2 regions of the Paraburkholderia largidicola genome follow, and region 2 is predicted to be linked to the other one. Evidence: riboswitches for the same ligand, from Rfam matches in the RefSeq annotation. Region 2 holds a riboswitch; the other holds the start of a gene.
What was found. A riboswitch is a leader RNA that binds a small molecule or an ion and turns the genes downstream of it on or off. The one in region 2 is predicted to bind glycine.
Positions count from the first base shown of each region.

Region 1: another riboswitch for glycine. It lies ahead of gcvT (glycine cleavage system aminomethyltransferase GcvT); the one in region 2 lies ahead of PPGU16_RS26500 (D-amino acid dehydrogenase).

Region 1 is NZ_AP023174.1:3,638,731-3,653,551, reverse strand. It holds gene PPGU16_RS16290 (class I SAM-dependent methyltransferase) at 1-1,179, opposite strand, end outside; gene rfbG (CDP-glucose 4,6-dehydratase) at 1,190-2,275, opposite strand; gene rfbF (glucose-1-phosphate cytidylyltransferase) at 2,275-3,051, opposite strand; gene PPGU16_RS16275 (cephalosporin hydroxylase family protein) at 3,109-3,879, opposite strand; gene PPGU16_RS16270 (class I SAM-dependent methyltransferase) at 3,876-4,928, opposite strand; gene PPGU16_RS16265 (NAD-dependent epimerase/dehydratase family protein) at 4,925-5,764, opposite strand; gene gcvP (aminomethyl-transferring glycine dehydrogenase) at 6,108-9,041, opposite strand; gene gcvH (glycine cleavage system protein GcvH) at 9,109-9,489, opposite strand; gene gcvT (glycine cleavage system aminomethyltransferase GcvT) at 9,593-10,711, opposite strand; glycine riboswitch at 10,800-10,940, opposite strand; glycine riboswitch at 10,993-11,105, opposite strand; gene PPGU16_RS16245 (hypothetical protein) at 11,533-12,147, shown strand; gene PPGU16_RS16240 (hypothetical protein) at 12,228-12,587, opposite strand; gene PPGU16_RS16235 (oxidoreductase) at 12,787-13,836, opposite strand; gene PPGU16_RS16230 (UvrD-helicase domain-containing protein) at 14,177-14,821, shown strand, end outside.
Region 2 is NZ_AP023175.1:2,202,609-2,217,429, forward strand. It holds gene PPGU16_RS26485 (molybdopterin-dependent oxidoreductase) at 1-309, shown strand, start outside; gene PPGU16_RS26490 (hypothetical protein) at 358-972, shown strand; gene PPGU16_RS26495 (DUF4148 domain-containing protein) at 1,082-1,393, opposite strand; gene PPGU16_RS26500 (D-amino acid dehydrogenase) at 1,614-2,891, opposite strand; glycine riboswitch at 3,038-3,127, opposite strand; gene speB (agmatinase) at 3,422-4,399, shown strand; gene PPGU16_RS26510 (LysR family transcriptional regulator) at 4,411-5,334, opposite strand; gene PPGU16_RS26515 (branched-chain amino acid ABC transporter substrate-binding protein) at 5,480-6,619, shown strand; gene PPGU16_RS26520 (LysR family transcriptional regulator) at 6,644-7,570, opposite strand; gene PPGU16_RS26525 (aldehyde dehydrogenase family protein) at 7,764-9,272, shown strand; gene PPGU16_RS26530 (purine-cytosine permease family protein) at 9,390-10,916, shown strand; gene betA (choline dehydrogenase) at 10,960-12,651, shown strand; gene gnd (phosphogluconate dehydrogenase (NAD(+)-dependent, decarboxylating)) at 12,793-13,818, opposite strand; gene PPGU16_RS26545 (AraC family transcriptional regulator) at 14,155-14,821, opposite strand, start outside.

The sequences.
Region 1 (14,821 bases), on a different replicon from region 2:
CTTCCCGAATGTCGCAGCATGCTGCGACACGATTTCTTCAGAAATATTCCACGGCAGGATCAGCACGACATCGGGTTGCAATTGCGCAAGCTCTTCTGGCGACACGATGGGAATGTGGCTGCCGGGCATGAACTTGCCTTGCTTCGACGAAGCGAAGTCGCACACGTAGGCGAGCAGATCGGGTTTGACACCCGCGTAGTTCAGAAGCGTGTTGCCCTTTGCTGCCGCGCCGTATGCAGCGACGGCCAGGCCGGCTTCCTTGCTGTCGATCAGAAATCGCAGAAGTCCATCTTTCGTCTTGTTGACGCGGCTTTGAAAGCCCTGATAGGTCTCCCGCTTTTCCATTCCGCGTTCGCTTTCCAGCGCGCGGATGCGTGCGACCGATGCGTCGTCCGCGCGCGGGTCATCCGCGTGGCAGCCATAGACACGCAAGCTTCCGCCATGGGTAGGCAGCTGTTCGATGCGGCACACGCGCAGGCCCGCTTTCGCGAAGATGCGATCGACGGCGAGAAGCGAGAAATACGAAAAGTGCTCGTGATAGATGGTGTCGAACTGACCTTCATCGATCAGGCAGACGAGGTGAGGAAACTCCAGCGTAATGGTGCCGGTGGGCTTCAGCGCGATTTTCAGGCCTAGCGTGAAATCGTTGACGTCCGGAACGTGTGCGAACACGTTGTTGCCGATAATGAGGTCGGCGCGTTGGCCGCGTTCCGCGAGATCTCGGGCGAGCGCAGCGCCGAAAAATTCGCGCAGCACGGGCACACCCAGTTTTTCGGCTGCGGCAGCCGTGCTCGCCGTCGGTTCGATGCCGAGGCAGGGCACACCGTCGGAGACGAAATTGCGCAACAGGTAGCCGTCGTTCGAGGCGACCTCGATGACGAACGAGTCGCGGTCGAGCGACAGATCTTCAGTAATGGACGACACGTAGCGGCGCGCGTGAGCGAGCCAGCTTTCGGATGTCGACGAGAAGTAGGCATAGTCGGCGTCGAACAGCGCTTCGCGCGCCGCATAGTCTTCCGTCTGCACCAGCCAGCAATCCGTGCAGACGAACAGCTTGAGCGGGTAGTAACCTTCGGGGCGTGTCAGGTCGTCGGCTGTCAGATAGGCATTCGACGGTGGCGCGAAGCCGAGATCGACGAATGGAAGGGTGAGCGGTTCACCACAGTGACGGCAGTTCAAGATGTGTTCCTCAGTATTGCACGGCAGCCGCCGCATTGATTCGAGCCTCGTAGCGTTCGATCTGCGCCAGCGTGGCGACCCTCGCCCCCGATCCCGTACGGTATGCAAGATGCCATTGCGCGATCCATTGCAATGCTTCATCGAGCTTGAGCAGCGTATTCCAGCCGAGTTCGCGGCGCGCCTTGCTCGCATCGAGTAACAACAGGCCCGCTTCGTGAGGTGCGTTCGCTTCCTGTTGCACTTCGTATGCGGCATTGTTGCCAAGCGCCGAAACGAGTTGCGAAGCGATTTCTTCGACCGATCGCATGTCGTCGGCGAGCGGGCCGAAGTTCCACGCACCCGCGAACGACGCGTCGCCTTCGACGAGACGTTCCGCCAGCATCAGATAACCCGCAAGCGGCTCGAGCACATGTTGCCAGGGCCTGACCGAATGCGGCCGGCGCACAACGGCATGCTCGCCGCGATCGAACGCGCGCAGCAGATCCGGCACGAGGCGGTCGCGCGCCCAGTCGCCTCCGCCGATCACATTGCCGGCGCGAGCGCTGGCAATGGCGGCGTGGGAGTTTCCATTGAAGAACGATTGTCGGTACGACGCCGTCACCAGTTCAGAGCAGCCCTTGCTGTTGCTGTAAGGATCATGTCCGCCTAGGGCGTCGCTTTCATCGTATCCGCGTGTGATCTCGCGGTTTTCATAGCATTTGTCGCTAGTGACGTTGACGACCGCGCGCACACTGTTCACATGACGGACTGCATCGAGCACATGTACCGTGCCCATGACATTAGTCGAGTACGTCTCGATGGGGTCCGCATAAGATTGCCGGACGAGCGATTGCGCCGCGAGGTGAAAAACGACTTCGGGACGCGCCGCTTCGAGCGCGTGGCGCACGCCCGCCGCGTCGCGTACGTCGCCAGCCAGGTGGTTCATGCCCGACGCGACCTGAGCGGCGTCGAATAGCGATGGTTCAGTGAGCGGCTGCAGCGCGTACCCGGTGACCTGTGCGCCCAGGCGCTGCAGCCAGAGGCACAGCCAGCTTCCCTTGAAACCCGTGTGCCCGGTGACGAACACACGTCGTCCGTGCCAAAAGGATGGGTTCATCACCACGTCTTCCAGGGGGCTTTGCCCGTCGCCCATATCGCGTCGAGCTGATGCTTGTCGCGAAGCGTGTCCATCGGCTGCCAGAAGCCGTCATGGCGATAGGTTTGCAACTGACCGGTCGATGCGAGCCGTTGCATGGGCTCGCTTTCCCACGGGATGCTGTCGTCGTCGATATAGTCGAGCACACGCGGCGACAGGACGAAGAAGCCACCGTTGATCCACGACGATTGCGTCTGCGGCTTCTCGGCGAACCCGATCACGCCGCGTTCGTCGTCGGCCAGCTGAAGCACGCCGTAACGCCCAGGTTGTTGCACGCCCGTGACGGTCGCCAGCTTGCCGTGACGCTTATGGAATTCGACGAGGCGCGTGATGTCGACGTTGCCGACGCCGTCGCCGTACGTCAGGCAAAACGCTTCTTCTTCACGCAGCAGATGCGACGCACGTTTCAGGCGGCCGCCCGTCATCGAATGCTCGCCGGTATCGAGCAGCGTGACGCGCCACGGTTCGGCATTGCGCTGATGCACTTCCATTTTGTTTTGCGCGAGGTCGAACGTGACGTCGGACGAGTGCAGGAAATAGTTGGCGAAATATTCCTTGATCACGTAGCCCTTGTAGCCGCAGCAGATAATGAAGTCCGTCATGCCGTGCGACGCATAGATCTTCATGATGTGCCACAGAATGGGGCGGTCGCCAACGGTCACCATCGGCTTCGGACGTGCCTGAGTCTCTTCGGACAGGCGCGAGCCCAGTCCGCCAGCGAGAATGACAACTTTCATTTCGGTATGCTTCGTGAATGAGTACGTGGTGGGTCCGTGACGGCAGTGCGCGCTTGTTCAACGCACGCGCTTCAGATAACCTTCCGGCGCGACTGAAATCAAAAGCTTGTTATCGATCTGGCGGTCGATCTCGAACTCGGGATGCTTCTCGACGAACGCCCATACGGCCGTCTTCGGATTGTCGCCGTGATCCCACGGGCGGTCCGGAAATGCGTCGCGAGGCAGGTCTTCGATAATCGTGTCGAATGCCACGCAGTAGCTGCCAGGCGTGACGAGCGGCGCGTAGGCCTCGAGTTCGGCTAGCACGTGTTCGTGCGTGTGATTCGAATCGAGGCAGACCAACACGCTCTTGCAACCTTCGGCGTGTTTGTAGACCTGTTCGAGCACGTCGGGCGCGACGGACGAGCCCTGAATCAGATCGATGCGGTTCGCGAGCGGGTGCGCTTCGATTGCCGCCCGGTTATGTGCGCGGATATCGATGTCGACGCCCACGACGCGGCGGCGCGGCTTCGACGGGTCCAGCATTTCGCCTCGCTCGATGGCATCGCACAGATCGAGCATCGCGAGCATCGAGGCACTCAGGATGAGCGAGCCGCCATGGGCGATACCCGTTTCGATGATGATGTCGGGGCGAACCTCCCAGATCAGTTCCTGCATGGCAACCATGTCTTGCGGATACTGAATGATCGGGCGGCCCAACCAGGAAAAGTTATAGGAGTAGCGCGGCCCGGTCGTCTCGCGGACGAAGGTCAGGCCGACCTCGCGCAAAGCCGCATCGCGCCCGTTTGCGTCGATGCGTTGGCGGACTTCCTGTTCGAATGTATTCATGTGTCGATACCGATATAGGTGAATTGAGACCCGGCCTGGGCGCGGATTTCGTCGAGATAGTTCGAATTCATGACGTAGATCGCAGAGCCGGCGGGCAGGCTGGGCAGCACATCGTGCGGCGCCTGCACGAGCAGCCCGGTCGCGGGCAGATACTTGCCCTGCTTTGCGGGATTGATGTCAATGACGGCGGATACGGGCGTGCCGTTGCGCAGGCAGTTCAGCGCGAAGATCACACCCTTCGACGCGCCACCCCAGATGACCACAGCGGCATCGCCTTGAGCGGGGCGCTCGACCACTGGGGACAGGATCGCGGGAAAATCTACGGCGGCGCGCTCGTCGTAACTCGGTGCGCACAAGCTGCTGAGTTCCGCGACGACATATTGATACTGCCCGCCGAACAGGTGTCCGCTTTCATGCACGACGGCGAACATGCGCTCGAAATCAATGGGCCGGAAGTAGTTGACGTGCTCGTAGAAGATGTCGAACCATGCACCGCGCTCGCAGATCCAGTCGAAACACGGCACTTCAATGTAGATCTTGCCGCAGCCTCCATTGGCGTCGCGTAGCTGTGCAAGAAATGTGACGGGGTCGGCGACATGCTCGAGGATGTGCCGTAGCACCAGAGCTTCGCCTTGCATGCCCGCGTGAGCGTCGAAGTAGCGCTTTTCGATTGCCGGGTTCGAGCCTTCGTAGGCGGGATCGAAGCCGGTGATGTCGAAGCCGCGCTCTTCCAGCATCTCCAGAAAATAGCCTTTCCCGCAGCCCACCTCGATGATCGAGTGCTTGCCGAGCGTGCGTGTGACGATGTCCGCGACCTCCTCGAGGTGCTGGCGGAAATTGGCGCTGACGGCCTGCTCGTTCTGGTAGTGCTCGTCATAGTCGAGCAGCTCTGGGCGAAACGCCTCGTTGTAGACGAGGCCCGTTCTCAGGTCTTCCACCAGGCGTACATCGCCGACGGGCGAGTTGCGTGCTTCCGTGCTGGTCTCGTACATGCGGTTCTGAAACACGGGCAGGGCGTTTGCGCGATACAGTTCTCGTACGACAGTCATAAGGTCTCCAGTACGCGGTCGAGCTTGGTCCGGGTTCCCCAGAAGGCGATTGGTTCGTAGTCGGGATACGGATAGCGGCCCAGTTCCAGCTGGATATTCCAGTCGTGGTCATGCAGCCATTGCTCGACCAGGCCGCGCACCGAGCGCGGCGTGCCCGAGCAGACGTTGACTGTGCCGACGTTCTTGCCGCTCGTGGCGAGAGCCACCAGATTCCGCGCGACATCCGTCACGCTCAGGTAGTCGCGCAACTGGTCACCGCGCGACATGGCAAACGAATGGTCGCCGCGCTCGACGGCAGCACGCAGTTGCGACAGGAGCGACGTGGGCGCCTGGCCGTCGCCGTGCATGTAAAAAAGCCGCGCCCACGCCAGATTGAATGCGTGATCGCGTTGCAGATATTCAAGCTGCTGGCGCAGCGCATCCTTTGCGAAGCCATATGGCGTCACGGGTGCAACGGGATGGGTCTCGTCGAGCGCGCCATCGCGCAGGCCATATTCCAGGCAGGTTCCCGCCACGACGAGCGACGGCAGCCCCGCCTCGACGAGCTGGCGCAGAAAGGCGTAATGGGTCGGCAGCTCGACTTCGAAATGACGCCGTGCGCGATAGTTCGGCAGGCCTCCCCATGCGAGATGGATGAGTACGTCGGGCCTGCCCAGCAAGTCGAACGCGTTATCGGGAGGGGACGCGACGTCGAGCGAAACCCACCTGACGTTGTCCTGCCGGGCTGGCGCGGGGCCACGCGTAACGGCCACGACGTCGAGGCCTTGAGCTGCCCCTTGCGCGAGTACATGCCGACCGATAAAGCCCGTCGCGCCGGTAATGGCAATGTGCGTCATGGTGATAGTTCGAGGCGTCGAATGGGAACTGCATTAGTGGAATCTGATGGGCAGTTTACGGAATCACCGTTTACTCATTTCGGCGAATAGCGACGGGATTCCGGCCCATTTCGCGGGCATCGCATGGGCGGCAGCAGCGGAGAGGCGTGGAAGCCGGCTGCTCAGGCGTGAGCCGGGAGGCGGTCAGCGCAGGGGAAGGAGGGAGGGAGAGGGAACGGCGAGTCGGCCGCCAACGGAACCCGCGAAAAAGCGCTAACCAGACAAAACGGCCGCTGTCCCCGCACTCAGGCGGAAGCAGCGGCCGTTCAGGGGGAACGCCTCGTGGGGCGTTCCGCAGGATGGTTTATGCCTCGTAGTCTGCCACGGGCACGCACGAGCAGAACAGGTTGCGATCGCCGTACGCGTTGTCCGCACGACCGACGGGCGGCCAGTACTTCTTCGCGATCAGCGACGGCAGCGGATACGCCGCCGTTTCACGCGCATACGCATGCTTCCAGTCGTTCGTGACGACCACTGCCGCCGTATGCGGTGCGTGCTTGAGCGGATTGTCTTCGCGATCGCTGCGGCCTTCCTCGACATCGCGGATTTCGTTGCGAATCGCGATCATCGCTTCGATGAAACGATCCAGCTCTTCCTTCGATTCCGATTCGGTCGGCTCGACCATCAGCGTGCCCGGCACCGGGAAGCTCATCGTCGGCGCGTGGAAGCCGTAGTCCATCAGGCGCTTCGCGACGTCATCGACGGAGATGCCGCTCGTTTCCTTGATGGGGCGCAGATCGAGAATGCACTCGTGCGCGACCAGTCCGCCCGGGCCCGAATACAGCACCGGGTAATGCGGCGCGAGCTTGTTCGCGACGTAGTTCGCGTTGAGGATCGCGGTTTCGGTAGCGGCCGTCAGGTTCTTCGCGCCCATCATCGCGATGTACATCCACGAGATCGGCAGGATCGACGCCGAGCCATACGGCGCAGCGGAGACGGCGCCGATGCCGTTCGCGTCGCGTTCATAGCCCGTCGACGTCTGGTTCGGCAGGAACTTCGCCAGATGCGCGCCGACGGCAACAGGGCCAACGCCCGGTCCGCCGCCGCCGTGCGGAATGCAGAACGTCTTGTGGAGGTTCAGGTGCGAAACATCGCCGCCGAACTGGCCCGGCGCCGCGAGACCCACCATCGCGTTCATGTTCGCGCCGTCCACATACACCTGGCCGCCGTGCGCATGCACGATCTCGCAGACTTCGCGGACGTTCTGCTCGAACACGCCGTGCGTCGACGGATACGTGATCATGATCGCCGCGAGTTTGGCCGAATGCTGTTCGGCCTTCTTCTTCAGGTCTTCGATATCGACGTTGCCTTGCGCGTCGCACGCAACGACGACGACCTGCATGCCTGCCATCTGCGCCGACGCGGGGTTCGTGCCGTGCGCCGAAGCGGGAATCAGACACACATTGCGATGACCTTCGCCGCGCGACTCGTGATACGCGTGGATGATCAGCAGACCCGCGTACTCGCCTTGCGAGCCGGCGTTCGGTTGCAGCGACACGGCCGCGTAGCCGGTGGCGGCGACCAGCATCTGTTCGAGCTGATCGATCATTTCGCGGTAGCCGACGGTTTGCTCGGCGGGCGCGAACGGATGGATCTGGCCGAACTCGGGCCACGTGACGGGCAGCATTTCCGACGTCGCGTTCAGCTTCATCGTGCACGAGCCGAGCGGGATCATCGAGCGGTCGAGCGCGAGGTCCTTGTCCGACAGGCTGCGCAGATAGCGCAGCATTTCCGTTTCCGAATGGTGACGGTTGAATACGTGGTGCGTCAGATACGCGCTCTCGCGTTCGAGCGTCTTCGGGAACGTGTTCGACGCGCCGAGCTTTGCGTCGAGTTCGTCGATTTGCGGCACGGCTTCGACGAATGCGGCTTGCGCGAAAGCGGCAAGCAGATCGGCGAGATCGGCGCGCGTGGTGGTTTCGTCGAGCGACAGACCGACGCGCGTTTCGCTCACGTGACGCAGATTGATGCCCTTGGCCGTCGCGGCGTCGTGCAGCGCCTGGGTGCGTGCGCCCGTTTCGAAGGTGAGCGTGTCGAAGAACGATTCGTTGACGAGCGTATAGCCAAGTTGCTTCGCGCCTTCCGCGAGCAGCGCGGCGATGCGGTTCACGCGTTGCGCAATCATCTTCAGGCCGCGCGGGCCGTGATAGACGGCGTACATGCTGGCCATGATCGCGAGCAGTGCTTGCGCCGTGCACACATTCGACGTCGCCTTTTCGCGGCGGATGTGCTGTTCGCGCGTTTGCAGCGCGAGACGCAGCGCGGGGTTGCCTTGCGCATCGACGGTGACGCCGACCAGACGGCCCGGCATCTGACGCTTGAATTCGTCGCGCACGGCGAGATACGCCGCGTGCGGGCCGCCGAAGCCGACCGGCACGCCAAAGCGCTGCGAGTTGCCGACGGCCACGTCCGCGCCCCATTCGCCCGGCGGCGTGAGCATCGTCAGCGCGAGCAGGTCGGCGGCGGCGACCACGTGGCCACCCGCTGCATGGATCGCTTCAGCGAGCGCGCGGTAGTCGAGCACGTCGCCGTTCACGCCCGGATATTGCAGCAGCACGCCGAACGCATTCGAACTCGCCGCCTCGGCAGCCGGACCGACCTTCACTTCGATGCCGACGGGCTTCGCGCGCGTCTTCACGACTTCGATGGTTTGCGGCAGCACGTCGTCTGCCACGTAGAAAATGTTCGACTTCGGCTTGCCGACGCGTTGCAGCAGCGTCATCGCTTCGGCGGCGGCCGTCGATTCGTCGAGCAGCGACGCGTTCGAGATCGCGAGGCCTGTCAGGTCGACGATCATCTGCTGATAGTTCAGCAGCGCTTCGAGGCGGCCTTGCGAGATTTCCGGCTGGTACGGCGTGTAAGCCGTGTACCACGCCGGATTTTCGAGCACGTTGCGCAGGATGACGGTGGGCGTGTGCGCGTTGTAGTAGCCCTGACCGATGTACGAGCGGAACACCTGGTTCTTGTCCGCGAGTTCGCGCAGCGCGGCGAGCGCTTCGGCTTCGCTCTTCGGCTGGGCGAAGGGGCCGAGCGGCAGCGCGTCCAGGCGGCGAATCGTCTTCGGAATCACCGCGTCCATCAACGCGGCGCGCGATGCGAAGCCGAGGGCTTCGAGCATCGACTGCTGATCGGCCGTATCCGGGCCGATATGCCGTTCGGCGAAGGCGTCATGCACTTCGAGCGCGGCGAGCGAGAGAGGAGTGCGGTTCATCAGACGATCCGGGTGTTCGAGCTTCATTGAATGTTCCTGCTGGCGCGGCGTTCTTCTGTCGTGGCGAACGCCGCGCCTGTCGTGAGTGAGTGGCTTATTCGCCGATCGACTTGCCGTAGGCGGCGGCGTCCATCAGACGGTCTTCCGATGCGCCCGCAGCCGGCTTGATCTTGAACAGCCAGTTGTCGTACGGCGCGCTGTTCACGGCGTCCGGCGTATCGGCGACGTTCGGGTTCGCTTCGATGATCTCGCCCGAAACCGGCGCGTAGATATCGGAAGCCGCCTTCACCGATTCGATGACGGCGACGGTATCGCCTGCCGAGACGGTCTGGCCCAGTTGCTGCACTTCGAAGAAGACGATGTCGCCGAGCGCTTCCTGCGCGTGGTCGGTGATGCCGACCGTCAGCGTGCCGTCCGCCTCGGTGCGGACCCATTCGTGCGATTCGGTGTATTTCAGATCGGCCGGGATGCTCATCGGATGCTCCTATGCGGTAATTCGGTTGGTTTAAATGGTGGGTCGCACGCGACGCTTTCGTGTCTGTCCGGTGTCTGTCTCGTGACGCTCATCGAGTGACCGATCAGCCGACGAGCACTTTGCCGTTGCGCACGAATGGCAGTTTAACCACGCTGGCGGGAAGTGCCTTGTCACGGATCTGAACGTGGACGACATCGCCCGGCTGCACGCCCTTCGGCACGCGCGCAAACGCAATCGATTCCTGCATGGTCGGCGAGAAGGTGCCGCTCGTGATTTCGCCGTCGCCAGCGGCCGTGACGACCTTCTGGTGCGCGCGCAGCACGCCCGCCGCCTTGCCGTTGTCCTTGTGCAGGATCAGGCCGACGAACGACGACTTCGAGCCGTCCGCTTCCAGCTTTGCGCGGCCGATGAAATCGCGCGGCGCGGACAGGTCGACCGTCCATGCGAGACCGGCGTCGAGGGGCGACACGTCGTCGTCCATGTCCTGGCCGTACAGATTCATGCCGGCTTCGAGGCGCAGCGTGTCACGCGCGCCGAGACCGGCGGGGCGCACGCCCTGTGCCTGCAGCGCGTTCCACAGCGCTTCGACGTGATCGGCGGGAACGATGATCTCGAAACCGTCTTCGCCCGTGTAGCCGGTGCGCGCGACGGTGAGTTCGCCAAACGGCGTATCGGTGACGCGCGCGGCGTTGAAGGGCTTGAGGGCTTCGCTGGCGGCGCGTGCGTGCGGCACGGTCGCCCAGACTTTTTCGCGCGCGTTCGGGCCTTGCACGGCGACGATCGCGTAGTCGCGGCGCGGCTTGATGGTCAGGCCGAAGCCTTTGTCGTCATTGAGCTTGTTGAACCACGCGACGTCTTTCTCAGCCGTACCGGCATTCACGACGACGCGGAAATGATCTTCGCCGAAGTAATAGACGATCAGATCGTCGATCACGCCGCCTTCGGGATTCAGCAGACAGGAGTAGAGCGCCTTGCCCGGGGCTTGCAGCTTGCCGACGTTGTTCGCCAGCGCGCGCTCGAAGAAAGCGCGGACGCGCTCGCCCGTGAAATCGACGACGCACATATGGGAGACGTCGAACATGCCGGCGTCCGTACGAACGGCGCGATGCTCTTCGATCTGCGAGCCGTAGTTGACGGGCATGTCCCACCCGCCGAAGTCGACCATGCGGGCATTGAGCGCACGGTGCGTGGCGTGGAGCGGGGTGTGTTTGAGTTCGGTCATCGGGGCCTCGGGGCGTCGCTAAACAGGAAAGGCCATGCGGCGAAACCCTCGCGGCCTGATCCCATCTCGGGCCAACGAGCGATAACTGCATGCCCCCTCTGTCCTCGATACCTGAGAGATTGCGCTGCCGTCAGCGAGTGCTGATGGGCTGGCGCGCGCCCCTTCGGTGGGCAGCCTGCGCGTGCGGTTGAGTGCACCGGCGCTACTGCCGCTCTCCAGAGTGCGAAAAACGGGCGCTCAGTCAATTTGGGGTCGCTATGACCGGATGACGAGCGGGTTTTTCGACGCGGTCGGTCCTTTTGCCTGAGAGTTTGCGGGTGTGCCCCTTCGGCGGCGCTGGCTGCTGGGCGTTCTGAAAACGACAGCGGACGGCGCGCTCTCCCGACGCGTGCGGCGAATGTACGCGAGGGGCGGAGGGATGTCAAATTGCGGCGCCGGGCCTGCGCGGACGCAAGCGTAGCGGCCGCGGACGCGACAATGATTTCAAAAATATGGTCGTCTACAGGGACGCGCTATCGACCGAATTGACCTCGAACATGGCAATTGATTGACCAATTACCAAGGAAGGACGTGTTGGATACTTCTGACAAGGTGGCAACTTGCGTCCCCAATTAGTTCGACATCAAGCGATGACCCAAGCGCACATTTATCAGATCTTCTACTCGGAGCCGACCCGAGCCATTCTGGATAAGGGCTTTATTCCGCTCGACAACGTGGGTCAACGGCCCGACTGGTGTGAGTACTGGCCGATCCGGAACTTTCTTCTCGGCAACGAACTGGACGACAACGCTTTCTATGGATTTCTGTCGCCCAAGTTCGCGATGAAGACGAATCTCGAGGCAAGCGATGTCTACGCGTTCCTCGCGACTCAGCCTGAATCGACAGATATTGTCTCCTTCTCGCCGTTTTTCGATGCGGGCGCATTGTTCCCCAACGTTTTCTTGCAGGGAAGAGCCGAGCATCCGAACGCATGGGAGTCGTTCGTGGAAATCGCATCGCTGTTGACGCCCGGTGTCGATCTCCGCACGCTGATCATGGATTCTTCGAACACGGTGTACTGCAACTATTTTGTTGCAAAGCCTCGTTTCTGGCGGCACTGGTTCAGTCAGGCAGAGATCATATTCAATATCGCAGAGAGCAATTGCTCCCCGCTTGGCCACGCCCTGAACGAAGGAACGCGGCATAACCTGAGCGAAACGCCCGTCAAGGTGTTCGTCATCGAGCGACTGATCTCTTTGCTACTTGCCACGCAGAACGGGTGGCGCACGGTCTCGTTCAACCCGATCGCGCTCCCGCTTGTCTACCCGAATTCAGCGCGTGCCGCGCAAGAACTGGTGATGCTCGACGCGCTGAAGCGATCGGCCGTTGCGACGGGGCGCGGCGAATACCTGACCGTCTACACCCAGTTGCGGGAGCGTGTGGTCGCCGCGATGTGACGGCATAGGCGGGCGCATGGGCGTTTCAATGCTGCCCACGCGCCGATGTGGCGATGACTGGAAGTGAAAGGTTGTCGTCTCTAGCGGTTGATGGCCGCCGACGCCGTATCCAGTTCCTGATTCAGCACGCGCTGCTCGTCGCCCGTGAGGCCGCCGCCGTGCTGGCCGGCCATGTCGTGCGCTTCGTGGCGGATCGTATCGAGCCGGTGATGCAGCGCGGCGCCTTCGGGCGGCGGATAACGGCCCTGGCTCACGCGCGTGTCGATATTCCGGCCCATATTGTCGATGCGGCCGTCGACCTGTTCGAGGCGGTGCACGGCCAGTTCGTGCGGATTCGGCGCGTTACCTGGCTCGGCAAGCTGTCGCGACGGTGGGGCCACGCATGCGGCGAGCGAAGAAACTAGCGCGAAGCTACCGAGCGCGCGAACGATACGTTGCATGGAATTCTCCTTTCTGGTTGATCCCGGTAAGTATGGGAAGCAACGGTCGGCCCGCAACGCGCGATGACGCGTCGCAGGCACAGTGTGTAACCATTGGTTGCCGATCGTGGGCGAGAGCAAAAGGGTTGGCGAGGTGCGCGCCCCTGAAGGTGCAATGAAGGCCAGATCCAAAAAAGGCGGCGTGAGCGCCGCCCACGGATCACGCGCCGCGCCGGAAAGGCAGTCGCACGCCCTCTTGCTCGCTTCTATTAGCGAGTTCGATGATGGCCATGACATCCACCGCGTCGGCAGCGCTGACCGGGAACGGCGCGCCATCCTGAATGGATGCAGCCAACGCGCGATAGAACTCGACGTACGCGCCATCGCGCGTCGGCAGTTCGCGCTGTACTTCCTGTTCGCCTTCGAGCACGCGCAGCGTGCCCGCTTCGTTGCCGCCGCCGAAACCGGCATCGCCCGGACGCAAGCCCGCCTTCAACTGGTCTTCCTGCGTGTCCAGCCCGTTCTTCACGTAGCTGCCGCGCGTGCCGTGAATCGTATAGCGCGGTGCGACGATTGCCGTCAGCGCGCTCGCGTGCAGCACCACCTCGTGATTCGCATAACCGAGCAGCAGATGCGCGTAATCCGGCGCGCTCGCGTTATCGCGATACGCCTTCACCGTTGCATAGACCGTTTCGGGCGCGCCGAACAGCGACAATGCCTGATCGATCAGATGCGGGCCGAGATCGAACAACAGGCCGCCGCCACGCGACGCCTCTTCGCGCCAGCGCTGCCGGATACCCGGACGAAAGCGGTCGAAGTGCGATTCGAAATGCGTGATGCGGCCGAGTTCACCGCTTGCGATCAGGTCGCGCACGGTCATGAAATCACCGTCCCAGCGACGGTTGTGGAACGGCGCGAATACGAGCCCCTTGCTTTGCGCGAGATCGGCGAGCGTGCGTGCATCGGCGGCGGAGAGCGTGACGGGTTTGTCGACGACGACATGCTTGCCCGCTTCGAGCGTGCGGCGCGCGAGATTGAAGTGCGTGTCGTTCGGCGTCGCGATCACGACGCATTCGACGTCCGACAGCGCGAGCAGCGCGTCGATATCGGCGACGATCTTCGCGTTCGGATAGTCGGCACGCGCCTTGTCCGGCTGGCCCGTGGCGATCGCCGCGACGCTCGCGCGTCCGCAGTGTTCGATCACCGGCGCGTGAAACGTGGCGCCAGCAAAGCCGTAGCCCATCAAGCCAATTTTCAGCGATGAAGACATGCGTGTTCCCTGCAAAACCGGCGCGCCGCGGGGGCGGCGCACAACATCGCAATTTTGGCATAGCCGCACTTCGGTTCGTGGCGCAGCGGGTGGCGCGCGCCTCGCAGACGTCGTCCGACAGGCATGAGCCGAGGCATCGGAAAGGGCATTCGTGTTAACATCGCGGTTCTCACGCGAACGGCAAAAAGCGCATGGAATCAATTGCGTGGCGCATCGGCTGATGGTTCGGCAATGTACCGCGCGGCCACCCGCCACGCTGCGCCGCTAGCGCCGTCTCGCTGCATGTTCTCGGGCCATTCCTTGTGAATCGCGCCCTCAATCGACTACTCATCCACACACGATGTCCGCAGGCCTGAATTCCGCCCAAAGCGAAGCGGTGCGCTATCTCGACGGTCCGTGCCTCGTGCTCGCCGGCGCGGGCAGCGGCAAGACCCGCGTGATCACGCAGAAGATCGCGCACCTGATCGAAAACAAAGGCTTCGAGCCGCGCCATATCGCCGCCGTCACCTTCACGAACAAGGCCGCCGCCGAAATGCGCGAGCGGGTGAGCAAGCTGCTCGAAGGCAAGACGCTCACGACGCCCGGCAAGGAAGGCCGCAAGGTGCCCGTCAATCAGCTGACGGTGTGCACGTTCCACTCGCTCGGTGTGCAGATTCTGCGTCAGGAGGCGGAGCATGTCGGCCTGAAGCCGCAGTTCTCGATCATGGATTCCGACGACTGCTTCGGCATGATCCAGGAGCAGGTCGGCTCGACGGACAAAGGCTTCATCCGCAAGATCCAGACGATCATCTCGCTGTGGAAGAACGGCCTCATCATGCCGGACGAAGCGATGGCGATCGCCTCGAACGAGGACGAGCACCAGGCGGCCATCGTCTATCGCAACTACGTCGCGACGCTGCACGCCTATCAGGCCGTCGATTTCGACGATCTGATCCGCCTGCCCGCCGAGCTGTTCAAGGCCAACGAGCAGGTGCGCGACCGCTGG
Region 2 (14,821 bases):
GGCGTGCGTTTCTCGGATTTTCTCTTGCTGGCCGGCGCGGATACCACGGCGAAATACGTCGCGCTGCATTGCGCCGACAACTACTGGACGAGCATCGACATGCCAACGGCGCTGCATCCGCAGACGCTGCTCACGCTGACGTATGACGGCAATGTTCTGCCCGCGAAATATGGCTTTCCGATGAAGCTGCGCATCCCGACGAAGCTCGGCTACAAGAACCCGAAACATATTGTCGCCATCACGGTGACGAACGAATTTCCCGGCGGCTACTGGGAAAACCAGGGCTACAACTGGTTCGGCGGATCCTGAGCCGCACGCCGCAGATATCTTTAATCACATCACACCAACGGAGTCCTTATGTCCATTCGTTTCAAGCTCGCTGCTTCCGTCGTCGCGCTCACGCTTGCCAGTGCATCGTTCGCTCAATCTCCTTCGGCGAAGCCCGAGCGTATCCGTGGGGACATCGTGTCGTTCTCCGGCAATACGCTGACAGTGCATCGCCGCAGTGGCGAAACCGTGACGATCGCCATGAGCGACGCGTCGAAGATCAGCGCCGTGAAGGCGATCCAGCTCGCCGATATCAATCCGGGCTCCTATGTCGGCGCAGCGGCCACGCCCGGTCCCGACGGCAAGTTGACCGCGAAGGAAGTGCTGGTGTTCCCCGATGCTGCGCGCGGCACAGGCGAAGGTCACTATGCGTGGGACCTCGGCGCCAACAGCTCGATGACGAATGCGAACGTGGACACGGTTGTCGAGAGCACCAGCGGACGCGACCTGAAACTCTCGTACAAGGGCGGCAGCAACTCGATCACGGTGCCGGCCAACGTGCCCGTCGTGACGCTCGCGCCCGCCACGCGTGCTGATCTGATCGCGGGAAAGAAAGTGTTCGTGGTGGCGGCTCCGGCCAGCGGCGGGAGCTACGGCGCGCAATTCGTCGTGGTTGAAAAGGACGGCGTCGCACCGCCGATGTAAATGTGCCTTGTGGGTGACCCCGCGTCGTTGGCGGCACATCGCTGCGCTGCAATACGACGCGCGGTTGCTGCTCGCGGGGGCTGAGGAGATTCTTGGCGGCTCCGGAGCTTCACCCGGGTTGAGACTGCTGGCACTCCGTTTGAAACCAATGGTCGACGAGGCGTTGCGCGGCGTGTAGATCCTCTGGGAATTTCGGGTCGTCGTTCCATGGTGACGGGTTGTAGCCCGCTTTCCTCAGCGCCGAGAGCTCGCTTTGTTGTTGCGCTCTCGTCGGAGGCGCGTTGCTTTTAAGCGCGGCAAGGTCACGGCACTCTGTTGGGCTCAGATGTGGCCCACTTTGCGGCGCGCCGGCAGCGGCACATCCAGTCAGCAGGAGCGCCAACGCAGCATGCGTCGACCAGTTTCTCGGGAGATTCTCCATAGCGCGTCTCCATGCATCCGATTGGCGCAACGCAAGCGGTGCGATATCGCCGGTCGCGCGTGACTTCCGCGTTTATTGTGCCTCAGTTCAGTCACCAGAAGTGGCGCGCTATACAAAGAGAAGGAGGTCAGACGTCAGCGTCTCGAATGATCATCGTACTTCTGAAAACAATCGAGGCCCCGCGCGACGCGGGGCCTATGCTGTCGGCAGGAGACGCTTATCAGACGTTGACGGGCAGGCCCGTCCGCTTTCTCGCGGGCTTCACGCTCGTCAAGTTGGGCAGACTACCGGCCACGAGTTCCGCCACGGCCTCCGCAGTCGCTGCCGAGAGGGTCCAACCCAAATGCCCGTGTCCAGTGTTGTAGAAAACGTTGCGTCGACGACCGGGGCCCACTTTGGGCAACATGCCTGGCAGCATGGGGCGCAGCCCAGCCCACGGAATGACGCGCGCCGTCGACATGTCCGGAAAATGCGTGCGTGTCCAATTGACGAGAGGCTGGATTCGATCCGAGCGGATGTCACGGTTCAGGCCATTCAACTCAGCCGTTCCAGCAACACGGAAGCGATCGACGCCGAGACGGCTGGTGACGATCTTGGCGTTGTCGTCGAGCAGGCTGACCCAAGGCGCGGCGTGCTGGCTTGCTGTGTCGTCGAGGCACACGGTGATCGAATAACCCTTCACCGGATAAACGTTCACGTGGTCTCCCACATACGCGGCTAGCGCACGACTTCCGACACCCGCACAGATCACTACGCGGTCGAAGCTCTGCGTATCAATCTGACCTTCGTGCACGGAAGCAATCGTCAATTCACCCGCTGCGGCTTCGGAAATGGACTGCACGGTCGTGTCGTAGCGGAACTCGACACCCAGACGCACGCAGGCTTCAGCAAGTCCACGCGTGAACTTGTGAATGTCGCCCGTCGAATCCGACTCGGTGAAGAAGCCGCCGTGAAACTGCCCATGAAGCGTCGGCTCGATGGCGCGGATTTCGTCGGGTGTCACCGGGCGCCGGTCAAGACCGCCTTCACGTAGCAATGCATTGACCTTTGTCGCGGCGTCGAACTCCTTGCGGGTGGCATAGAAATGCAAGATGCCACGTCGTTCGAGGTCGAAATCGATGTGCTCTCGCTCCGCGATAGAGAACATGTGCTCGCGTGCAGCGATGGCTAGCCGCACCGTTTCGATCGTGTTGCTGCGATAGTTCGGAATCTGGCGCAGGAACTCGCCGATCCAGCTGTACTTGTGCCAGCTCGGCTTCGGATTCATCAGGAGAGGCGCGTCGCGGTTGAACATCCACCGCAGGCCTTTCAGCACTGTGGAGCGGCTGTTCCAGACCTCGGCGTTGCTGGCCGATAGTTGACCGCCGTTGGCAAATGACGTTTCCATTGCCGCATAGCGATGACGTTCGAGAACGGTGACGCGATAACCGCGCCGGGCGAGGGCATAAGCAGTGGTGACGCCCGTAATTCCGGCGCCAATGATGGCAATATGGGACATGACATGGTCCAGTGTTGGTTGAGCATCGCCGGCCGATGTTTACCGGCGTCAATGCCCCATCTGTCCATGTACCTGAGAGTTTCGCCATTACCGGCTACGGTAATCGCTCCCCTTCGGTGGGCGCGCAAGCGCCGCTCTCCAGATGTTCTCGCTGCACGGTCCTTTTGCCTGAGAGTTTCCGGGGCGGTTGCTCCGTCGGCGTCGTCGCGGTGGACGATCTCTCCCGTGCTTCGTTGTAGAACAGCGCAAGGCTACTACCTCAAAGAAACGACGGCAAGTCTTTTCAAATAGACGGTACTCAACATCATGATCGGTGCGTGGCGGCCCCGTCGCGATCAGGCGGTGTCCGGGATGCTTCGGATTCTCCCGAAGTGTGTTTCTGATATTGGGCATTTTTCCGTCGAATCTGTTTGCCTAGACTCAGTTCCAGATGCACAGCCGGCTCGTCACAACGGACGATGCTCCGGCCGTGAAGAAGGCGCCTGGTGCGCCGCACCTATCTGAACGATCAACAGGACGAGTGCAATATCATGTCTGAAAATAGCTACGAAACCGGTCGGCTCAATTTGCCCTTTGTTGGAATCTGCACGTTCGCGAAGTCTCCGCTGTGTCTCGACTGGGACAAAATCGATGCGGATGTCGCAGTGATGGGCGCTCCTTTTGACTGCGGCACGCAGTGGCGGGCGGGCGCAAGGTTTGGTCCGCGCTCGATCCGGGACGCGTCGACGCTGTTCTCATTCGGACACGGCGGCGCGTACGACTTCGAAGACGACGTCGTGTACTTGCCCACCAACGAAGTTCGCATTGTCGATATCGGTGATGCGGACATGGTGCACACCAATACGGAGAAGAGTCACGCCAACATCGAATACGGCGTGCGCAAGATCCTGGCGGCGGGGGCGTTGCCGGTGGTGATGGGAGGCGATCATTCGATCAACATTCCGTGCATCAATGCGTTCGAAGGTCAGGAGCCGTTTCACATCGTCCATATCGACGCCCACCTCGATTTCGTCGACGAGCGCCATGGTGTGCGCCATGGCCACGGTAATCCGCTGCGGCGCGCGGCGGAAAAAAGCGTGGTGTCCGGCATGACGCAAATCGGCATCCGCAATGTCTCGTCGACTGCGCGCGAAGGCTACGCCCAGGCACGCGAGATGGGCTCGGACATTATCTCGGTGCGCGACCTTAGACGCCTCGGCATCCAGGGCGTCCTGGACCGTATCCCGAAGGGCGTCCGTTATTACCTGACCATCGATATCGACGGCTTCGATCCGTCGATCGCGCCCGGCACGGGCACGCCGAGCCACGGCGGCCTGCTGTACTACGAAGGACTCGAACTCTTCGCTGGTCTTGCCGAGCAGGGTGACGTGATCGGTATCGACCTCGTGGAAGTCGCACCGGACTACGACCATTCGGGCTCGACGTCGATCCTGGCGGCGCAACTGCTGCTGAATACGATTGGCCGCGTAATGCATCAACGCAAAGTCAAACGAAACCTTTCCCGCTAAGTTCTGTTTAGCTATTTGCTGCTGCGTGCGGTCCGGCTGACTTTCCTGGCCGCCGCTCGCAGCTGGTTGCTAAACGCCTGCACGACTCGCGCCGATTCGGCGCCTTTGCGCGTGATGATCTGAAAATCCAGATGCGTCACATAGTGCTCGGGATCGATGCGTGCCAATAGTCCACTGTCGACCCAGGGCTGCGCATAGTGAGGCGGCAGAAAGCCCACGTAGTTGCCCGATAGAATCAGCATCGCGCGGCCTTCGACGTTGTCGACCGAGGCCGCGGCCTCTGTCATGTGCAGCAGCTTGAGTTCCTGGCTGCCAAGGTAAGCACGCGCAGCGAGGCGTTGTTTGCTTAGCACCGACAACGGGACACGGCCGCTCGCCCGCTCGTATAACGGGTGCGTCGATGCGCAGTAGAGCCCCTGTTCCTCCCTGTAGAGCGGCAAGTAGTCGAGACCGGGAATCTGCGCGGGAAATGGCCCCACGGCCAGATGCAGTCGCCCGTCCAGAACGTGCTGCTCCATGCTGCCAGGCGTGTCGATCTGCACATGCAGACGGACGTCGGGCGCCATCTGGCCGAACTCACGGATCGCTGTCGGCAGCGGCGAGTATTTGTCGGTCAAGGTTGCTTCGATCATGCCGAAGCGCAAGACACCCGAAAGCTGATTGCGCAACGTACCGGCTTCCATCTGAAACGTATCGACCGCGCCGAGCAGACGCTGTGCGGCGGCGTGCAGCTCCGCCCCTTCGTCCGTCAGCCGGAAACCCGCGCGTCCGCGCTCACACAGCCGTAGTCCGAGGCGTGTCTCCAGTTGCGACATGTATTCGCTGATGCTCGATGCGCCGATGTTGAGCATCGGTTGTGCTGCGGCGAAGCCGCCGCAACGGACGATGGTTTCGAAGATCCGCAACAGCTTGAGATCTGTGTCCTGAACTTGCATCGTACGGTCCCTCGGTTACTTCGGAAATTGCCGAAATGTGTTTCATCAATGGTGCATTTTATTGGGGAATTTGGCTACGCAGAATTGCTCTCAACTGCCTCCGGAGGCAGGGCGAGTTGATACTTCACGATGTGAGGAGAGCACGATGAAAAAATTGAGCGCAAGCGCATGGTTGGCGGCAGTCGTTCTGACGATGGTGTCGGCGCACGCGGCGACGGAGGAGCAGGTGGTGAAGATCGGCTTGACGGGACCCTTGACCGGCCCGCAGGCCGCCATCGGCAAGGACGATGAAAACGGCGTCAGGATGGCGATCGAGCGGCTGAATGCCCAGGGGCTCGTGATCGGTGGTCGGAAGACCCGCTTCGAACTGGTCTCGCAAGATGATGCCGCCGATCCGCGTACCGGTATGACGGTTGCGCAGCGCCTCGTCGACGACAACGTGAAGGTCATCTTTGGGCCGTTCAATTCGGGCGTCGCAATTCCGATTTCAAGTTTGGTGAATGTCGCGGGGATCGTGATGGCGACCGTCGCATCGAACCCGTCGATCACGCAACACGGCTATCCGTACGTGTTTCGTATCTCCGCGAGCGACACGCAGCTTGGCAGCCGCATGGGCGAATTTGCGGCCAAAAAGTTGAAGATCAAACGGATCGCCGTGATCGACGACCGGACAGCGTACGGTCAGGGCCTCGCCGACGAATATATCGACGCAGCCAAAGCCAACGGCATCGAGATCGTGGATCGGGAATACACGACCGACAAAGCGACCGATTTCGTCTCGATCCTCACGCACATCAAAGGCGCGAACGCGGAAGGGATTTTCTACGGCGGCTATTACGCGCAAGCCGGGGCGCTGCGCAAGCAGATGAAACGCCTCGCGATGAACGGCTACCTGCTTGGCGGCGACGCCATGTGCAATGCCGAACTGGCGAAAGTCGGCGGGGACACGGTCGATGCAGGCGTGTACTGTCCGCAGGGTGGCCCCGTTCTCGATCAAACGCAGGAAGGGCGGCAGTTCAAGGCGGATTACAAGCAGCGCTTCCATACCGATCCATTGACCTACAGCGCTGCGTTATACGACGGCATGAACATCGTCGCGCGGGCCATGCAAAAGGCCAATGCGATCGAGCCGGCACAGTACCGCGCCGCACTTGCTGGGATCGATTTTCAGGGGGTTTCAGGGCACTATCGTTTCGACCAGAATCGCGACCTGAAGGATTCGCCGATCACCATTTATACCTATCGAAACGGTGAGCCAACGCCGCTGGCCTCTTCCCAGCCCTAGATCGAAGCGGACGATTCGCCATCCCTACGTCACGTTCGCTGGCTGCTGGGTCAGACGGTAGCTTTCCATCAAGTCCGTCATGAATACCTGCAGGATGGTAGGGGGCACGGCGGCCCGCTTCGTGATTGCGCAGAACGGCCATCGGGTGCCGAACTGGTCGGGGCATATGCGATGCATCTCGTCGCGCGCGACCCAGCGGGCAGCGTAATGGATCGGCAGAAAGCCGATGTACGCGCCCGATAGAATCAGGATGGCTTGCGCCTCGATGTTGTCCACGGTCGCGGCGGCTTTACTGGCGCTGAGCATGCGCAGGTCGTGCTGCTGCAGATAGCCGCGCGCGACTACGCGACTGGACGCGATGGCCTGTTTGAGTGAGGCATCGTCGGGCGGAAGGCCAGCGAGCACATGATGCTTCCCGCAATACAGTCCGTCCGGTTCGCCATAGAGGTCGGTGTAGGTGAGCCCCGGTACGTGCAGCGGAAAATGCCCGACTGCGATGTGCAACCGGCCATCGAGCACCCGCTCCTCCAGTTCGGCAGGCATACCGACGTAGACATCCAGATGCACGTCGTGCCCCCTCGATACGAACGCCTGCAGTGCCTGCGGCAGAGGTGAAGCCGAGTCGGTCACCGTGTTGTCGATGATGCCGAGGTACAGCCTGCCTGAGACGTTCTTCTTCAGTGCATCCGTGTCCACACAGAAATTTTCGACCGCCAGTTGCAACCGCTGCGCGGCCTCGTAAGTCGCCTGGCCGTGTTCGGTAAGGCGAAAGCCGCTGCGCCCCCTCTCACACAGCTTGAGCCCCAGGCGCGTTTCGAGCGTCGTCATCTGTTCGCTGATGGTCGACTGGCTGACGTTCAGGGTCGCCTGGGCGGCGGAAAAGCCGCCGCATCGCACCACCGTCATGAAGACCCTTAAAAGCTTGAGGTCCACGTCCTGCAACTGGATCACTGTCGTCGCTCCGTTTATCCCGCTTGCTTCGGAATTTCCGATATGAATATCTGATCCACGTGATTTTTTCCCGCGGCCGTGTCGCTCATAGTCTCTCAAAAGGCCGCGCTGCCACAAGCCACGTTTATATCGATGTTTGCCGATGGCCCACCAGAGGCCGTGCAGCAGTTAATCCGTATCACAGGAGACAATGATGGATAAAGTCGTACAAAATTATCTGGAGACGTTCGGGATCTGCGAAGCCACTCAACGGTTTCTCTCCAGGCCGCAGAAGATGTTGATTGGCGGCGCCTGGGTTTCACAAGGCGACCGGGAATCGTGCGCGGTGCTCGAACCGTCCACCGGGGGCGTGATCACGCAGATTCCGCTGGCGACGACTGCCGATCTGGATCACGCGGTCGAAGCGGCTCGCAAACAATTCGACGGGGGACCGTGGCGAAAGCTCAAGCCCCTCGAGCGCGAACGGATGCTTCATCGTCTCGCCGATCTGATCGAAGCGAATGCAACCGAGCTGGCCGAGATCGAATCGATCGATGTCGGCAAGTCAGTCGCCAATGCGCGTGACGTCGACGTGCAGGGCACGATCGACACGTTCCGCTATTTTGCAGGTTGGGCGTCGAAGCTTCATGGCCGTACGGTAGAACCCTCCCTGCCTGGCGATTATGTGGCCTACACGCGCAAGGAGCCGATTGGTGTCATCGGCGTCATCGTCCCCTGGAACTTCCCGCTGCAAACGATGGCGTGGAAGGTAGCGGCCGCGCTCGCCGCAGGTTGCACGACCGTCATCAAACCAGCCGAGCTGACGTCGCTGTCGACGCTTCGCTTCGCGGAGTTAGTGCGCGAGGCCGGGATTCCGGACGGCGTCGTCAATGTCATCACGGGGCGAGGCCGCGACATCGGGGCGGCGATGGCCGCCCATCCGGGTATCGACAAGATCACGTTCACGGGTTCGACCGAAGTGGGCCGCACGGTCGGGCACGCCGCCGTGAGTGGCATCAAACGCATCACGCTCGAACTGGGCGGCAAATCGCCGGTGCTGGTGCTGGGGGATGCCGACATCGAGGCGGCTGCGCAGGCTGTCGCAAACGGCATCTTCTTCAATTCCGGACAGGTGTGCGATGCGGGAACACGGGTGTACATCCAGCGCGGCATTCACGACAGGTTTATGGATGCGTTGATCGAACGCACGCGTCAGATGAAGATCGCGCCCGGCCTCGATCGGGATTGCTTCATCAGCCCGCTCGTTTCCGCGCTCCAGAAGGATCGTGTCGAGTCGTATATTGAAGCAGGGCGGCGCGAAGGCGCGGAAGTGGCGTACGGTGGCCGTTCAATGGATCGGCCGGGCTATTTCGTCGAACCGACGATCTTTGCGCATTGCCGCAATGACATGAAGATTGTCCGCGAGGAAATCTTCGGTCCCGTGCTGGTGACTGCACCCTTCGACGATGTCAGCGACGCGTTGACGCTCGCGAATGACTCGCCATACGGTCTTGCCGCCGCCATCTATTCCAACGACCTGAATCGGGTACATAAGCTGATTCCGGAGTTGCGCGCCGGCACGGTCTATGTCAACGCGCACAGCACCATCGACCCGTCGATGCCATTCGGTGGTTTCAAGGAATCCGGCTTTGGCAAAGACCTCGGCTCCGAACAACTCGATCATCTGATGGAGAGCAAGGCGGTCTGGATCACGTTGCACTGACGCGTCAATCCGCTGACGGCGTCCCAACCGGATATAGCCCAGCAAGCGGGCGTTGGGGCGTCGCATGGATGACCGGTCTATCTCATTCCATCAACCTCTCACTCGAGTCAGGGGTGCATGATGCAGGCAGCAGACGAAACAGTGAAAGGCACCGTAGCGGGAGTCGAGCACGGCGCCATTGAAGGCCATTCTATCGACTTTATTCCGGATAACGAACGAACAGACAGACTATCCAGACAGGGGCCATTCTGGTTTCTGGGCAATTTCACGTTCTTTACCATGACCATCGGCTTCGTAGGTCCCAGCATTGGACTGAGCGCGCTGTGGACCACCATAGCCGGCACGCTGGGCATCATGTTCGGCACCTTGTTCATGGCTTTTCATGGATCGCAAGGTCCGCACCTTGGTTTGCCACAGATGATTCAGTCGAGAGCGCAGTTCGGCTATCGCGGGGTCATCGTCGTGTTGTTGGCTACGTTATTTGTGTTTGCCGGATTCAACATCGTCAACCTCGTGCTGATGATGCAAGGCCTCAAAGCACTGTTCAACTGGGACCCTGTCAAGATCGCGCTGGCTGTGACCGTGCCGGCTTCGATTCTGGCGATTCTCGGTCACGACTGGATGCACCGGAGTTTCAAATGGGCGTTGTATCTGTCGCTGCCCCTCTATGGACTCGTCACGGTCGCCGTGCTGATGCATTGGGTGCATGACGTGCCGCTTCCCGCTGTCGCGCCGGGGGCCACGCCACCGCCGCCGCTGGGCTTCGGCTGGATCGCTTTCATCGCGCAGTTCGCAGCGGCCGCCAGTTACAACATCGCCTACGCACCGTACGTATCCGACTACTCGCGCTACCTGCCGAAGAACACGCCGAGCGGCAAACTGATTGCGGCCGTGTTTCTTGGCGCCTCGCTGTCGGGTGCGTGGATGATCGCGATTGGCGGCTGGCTGGCCGACCATCTGCATGCAACCGACGTGCTGGTTGCATTGAATCAGGTGGGTAACGACCTCGCGCCGGGGATGGGCAGCGTTGTGGTTGGCGTCACGATCCTGGCATTTTTCCCTGTCATCGCGATGAACATCTATAGCGCAAAACTGACCGCCATCACGGGAGTCGATTCATTCCGGAAACTCCAGCCTACGCCCAGGATTCGCATTCTCGCGATTATCTTCGTGGTGATCCTTCAGCTTGGTGTGGCGCTTAGCATCTATACGTCGGGTAAAGGTCTTTCCGTCCTGAATATCTACCTGGTCGTCATGCTGTATTTTCTGGTGCCCTGGACGGCTGTCAATCTGACGGACTACTTTTTCGTCCGCAAGGGTCGCTACGCCATTCCACACTTCTTCCTGCCTCATAACAACCTGTACGGGACATGGGGCTCGCGCGGTCTGACTGCTTACGCAATCGGATTCGCTTCGATGATTCCGTTCTTCTGCGTGCTCGACGGCGCTAACGAGGTGTATGTCGGGCCGCTTGCCCGCGCGATGGGCAGCGTCGATCTGGCGTGGCTGGTCGGTCTGCTGGTGTCCGGGCTCGCGTACTACGCACTATCACGCTCGCTCGATCTGAAGCGCGAAGAGGCGGTGATCGCGTCCATCGAGAAGACATCACCGCAATACACCACCGGCGACAAAGGTCGCTACTGAAACCTAGACGACCCCATCAAGATTCAGGAAGCAGGCAAATATCATGGCTACCGAGCAATTCGATTACATCATTGTTGGCGCTGGATCGGCCGGGTGTGTATTGGCCAACCGGCTCACCGAGGACCCGGCCGTCCGTGTTCTGGTGCTGGAATTCGGCGGAAGCGATCGCAGCGTCATCATTCAGATGCCGAGCGCGTTTTCCATGCCGATGAACACGTCGAAGTACAACTGGCGCTATCAGACCGCCCCCGAAACTCATCTGAATGGCCGCCAGTTGCATTGTCCGCGCGGCAAGGTGCTGGGCGGATCGTCGTCGATCAACGGCCTCGTCTATATTCGCGGCCACGCTTACGACTTCGACGAGTGGGAGGAACTGGGTGCGCGAGGCTGGGGCTATCGCAACTGTTTGCCGTACTTCAGGCGCGCTGAGAGCTACAAGTTCGGAGGCGACGAGTACCGGGGCGCGGCCGGACCCCTGTCCACGAACAATGGCAACAACATGGCGAATCCGCTGTACGGCGCCTGGATCGAGGCAGGCGCAGAGGCGGGATACATCAAGACGGAAGACTGCAACGGTCATATGCAGGAGGGCTTCGGCGCCATGCATATGACTGTCAAGGACGGTGTGCGCTGGTCGACTGCCAATGCTTATCTGCGTCCGGCAATGAAGCGGCCCAATTTGTCAGTGGTGACGAATGCGATGACCCGCCGCGTGATTCTCGAAGGCAAGCGCGCGGTTGGTGTCGAGTACGATCAGGGCGGAAAGACGCACGTCGCGCGATGCCGTGCTGAAGTATTGATCGCCTCGGGTCCGATCGGTTCGCCTCATCTGCTGCAACGCTCAGGAATCGGGCCGGCCGAGGTGTTGCGCAAGGCTGGGATACAGGTGAAGCATGACTTGCCCGGCGTCGGCGAAAATCTGCAGGATCACGCGGAAATCTATATTCAGTACGCCTGCAAGGAACCCGTCACCCTCAACTCGAAAATGGATCCGTTCAGCAAGTTCATGATCGGGCTGCGGTGGCTCCTGTTCAAGGATGGACTTGGGGCAAGCAACCATTTCGAGGCGGGTGGATTCATCCGTTCGGAAGCAGGATTGCGGTGGCCTGACATCCAGTTCCATTTCTTGCCCGCCGCGATGCGCTACGACGGTGACAAGCCGTTCAAGGGACACGGGTTCATGATATTGACCGGACCGAACAAGCCTAAGAGCCGGGGCTACGTGAGGACGATGTCGGCCGATCCCTATACGCATCCGCAAATCCGCTTCAACTATCTGGATCGCGAAGAGGATCGCGAGGGCTTTCGACGCTGCGTCCGGTTGACGAGAGAAATCATCGGACAGCCGGCGATGGACCGGTTTCGCGATGCCGAACTCGCTCCCGGCCCGCACGTGCAAACGGATGAGCAAATCGACGCCTTTGTCAGGGCGAACCTGGAAAGCACGATGCATCCGTGTGGTTCGTGCCGCATGGGAGAGGATGACATGGCGGTGGTCGATTCCGAACTGCGGGTTCGTGGCATGGAAGGCTTACGCGTCATCGATTCATCCGTCTTCCCGACCGAGCCCAATGGCAATCTGAACGCACCGACGATCATGCTTGCCGAGCGTGCGTCCGATCTGCTTCGCGGGGTCCCGATGTTGCCGCCGTCCGATGCAGACGTGGGCCTCGCCGAGGGATGGGAGACACGGCAACGCACGCATGCGCCGGCGCGAAGTCTGTTTGTCGAGTAAGTTGGTTGCGGGCTCGGAGAACCGGGGGCGCTTTCCGGCGACCAGGTAGAGAGGATGCAACGTCCGCGACCGAAGAGCGTTAGCGAGGGCGCGGCGGGCGACCGTCGCATGCTATACGGACTTCGGTCGCCCGCCTTCCCCTCAAGTCTTCGCCGACCCCGGCTTTTCCGCATGACCGCCGAAGTCCCTACGCATTGCCGAGAGCACGCGATTCGCGAAGTCCGCTTCGCCGCGCGACGAGAAGCGTGCGAAAAGCGCGGCGCTCAGCACGGGCACGGGCACGCCTTCGTCGATCGCGGCATCGATCGTCCAGCGGCCTTCGCCCGAATCCGATACACGACCCGCAAAGTCCGTCAACTCGCCGTCGCGCGACAGCGTGCCCGCAATCAGGTCGAGCAGCCACGAGCTGATCACGCTCCCGCGCCGCCACACTTCGGTGATATCGCCCAGATTGAGGTCGTATTGATAGAACTGCGGGTCGCGCAACGGCGAGGTTTCCGCATCGATTTCGCGCGACTGCTTGCCCGCGTTCGCGTGTCGCAGGATGTTCAATCCTTCCGCATACGCGGCCATCATCCCGTACTCGATCCCGTTGTGGACCATCTTGACGAAGTGGCCCGCACCTTGCGGCCCACAATGCAGATAACCCCGTTCGGCCGTGCTGTCGTCCTGTTGACGGTCCGCGGTGCGCGGCGCGGCCGCGACGCCCGGCGCGAGCGCGGCGAATACCGGGTCGAGATGCTTCACGATGTCCGTCTCGCCGCCGATCATCAGGCAATAGCCGCGTTCGCGGCCCGCGACGCCGCCGCTCGTGCCGACATCGACGTAATGCAGTTTTTTCCCGGCGAGTGTGTTGCCGCGGCGAATGTCGTCGTGATAGTGCGAGTTGCCGCCGTCGATCACGATATCGCCCGGTTCCAGCAGCGGCACCAGTTTGTCGAGCGTCGCGTCCACCACGGCCGCGGGCACCATGAGCCACACGGCGCGTGGCTTCTCGAGCCTCGCTACCAGATCTTCGAGCGTCGTCGCGCCGTCGATCCCCTCCTGCTGGAGGCGCTGCACCGCTGCCGGCTGGACGTCGAACACGACGCACCGCTGACCGCCCTGCGAAAGCCGCCGCACCATGTCGGCGCCCATACGTCCAAGTCCAATCATTCCAAGTTGCATGTGCCGCTCCCAAAATAAGTGTTGAGCGAGATTTCACACGCGCAGCCTCTTTTCATGAGCGGCATCGTGTCGGTCGATCGTTGCGCGCGATCCGTGGCGTGTGCTTCTACGAGAGCGCGTGACAGCGGGAAAAGTTCCGGCTAGCGCGTTTAGCCGGCGCACGCAAAGCATGCAATCCCGTTGCGCCGCCTCTCTGGTCCGCGGACAAGACATTCTGGTCGACCACACAAGGATATCCGATCAAACCTGGACCTCAAGCGTCGAATGGCTGTTCTGGATACATCTGCAGGGTTCGGGTAGGAAGTCGCTCAGGCACCTCGTAGAACCTACTCGTCCTCACGTGTTCGACAAATCCGCATTCACGGTCGACTTCGACAGATCGTGAAGATCGTGCGGACTGCGCGCATAGCGCCTCGGCGCCATACCCGACCAGCGATGAAACGCGCGGGAAAAAGCCTTCTCCGACGAATAGCCGACACGCTCGGCAATTTCGATCAGCTTGCGTTTGCCATTCGTCAGTTCGCCGCTTGCAAGGTACATGCGATACGCCGTCAGATGACCGATCGGCGTGTCGCCCACCAGCTCGGCGAAACGCGCGCTGAAGCGCGAACGCGACATGCCCGCGGCCGTCGCGAGACTCGCGACGCTCCATTCGCGGCGCGGATCGCGATGAATCAGTGCCATCGCGCGGCCGATCTGCGGATCGGCGAGGCCGCGCAGCCAGCCGGTGTGATTGGCCGTCGATTGCAGGTGCGCGCGCAGCAACTGCACGAACAGCACATCCGCGAGCCGCGCCGCTGCAATCGCCCAGCCGGGCTGACAGGTCATCGATTCCTGAATGAACGTTTGCAGCGTGCTCGCGAGCCACGGCGCGACGGCGGGATCGTTCGCGCGGACATGAATCAGCGGCGGTAACACGGAGAAGAGGGGGCTGCGCATGATGTCGCGATACACGACGATGCCCGTATAGAGATCGCTGGTTTCGCCGCCGCCGCCCGCTGTG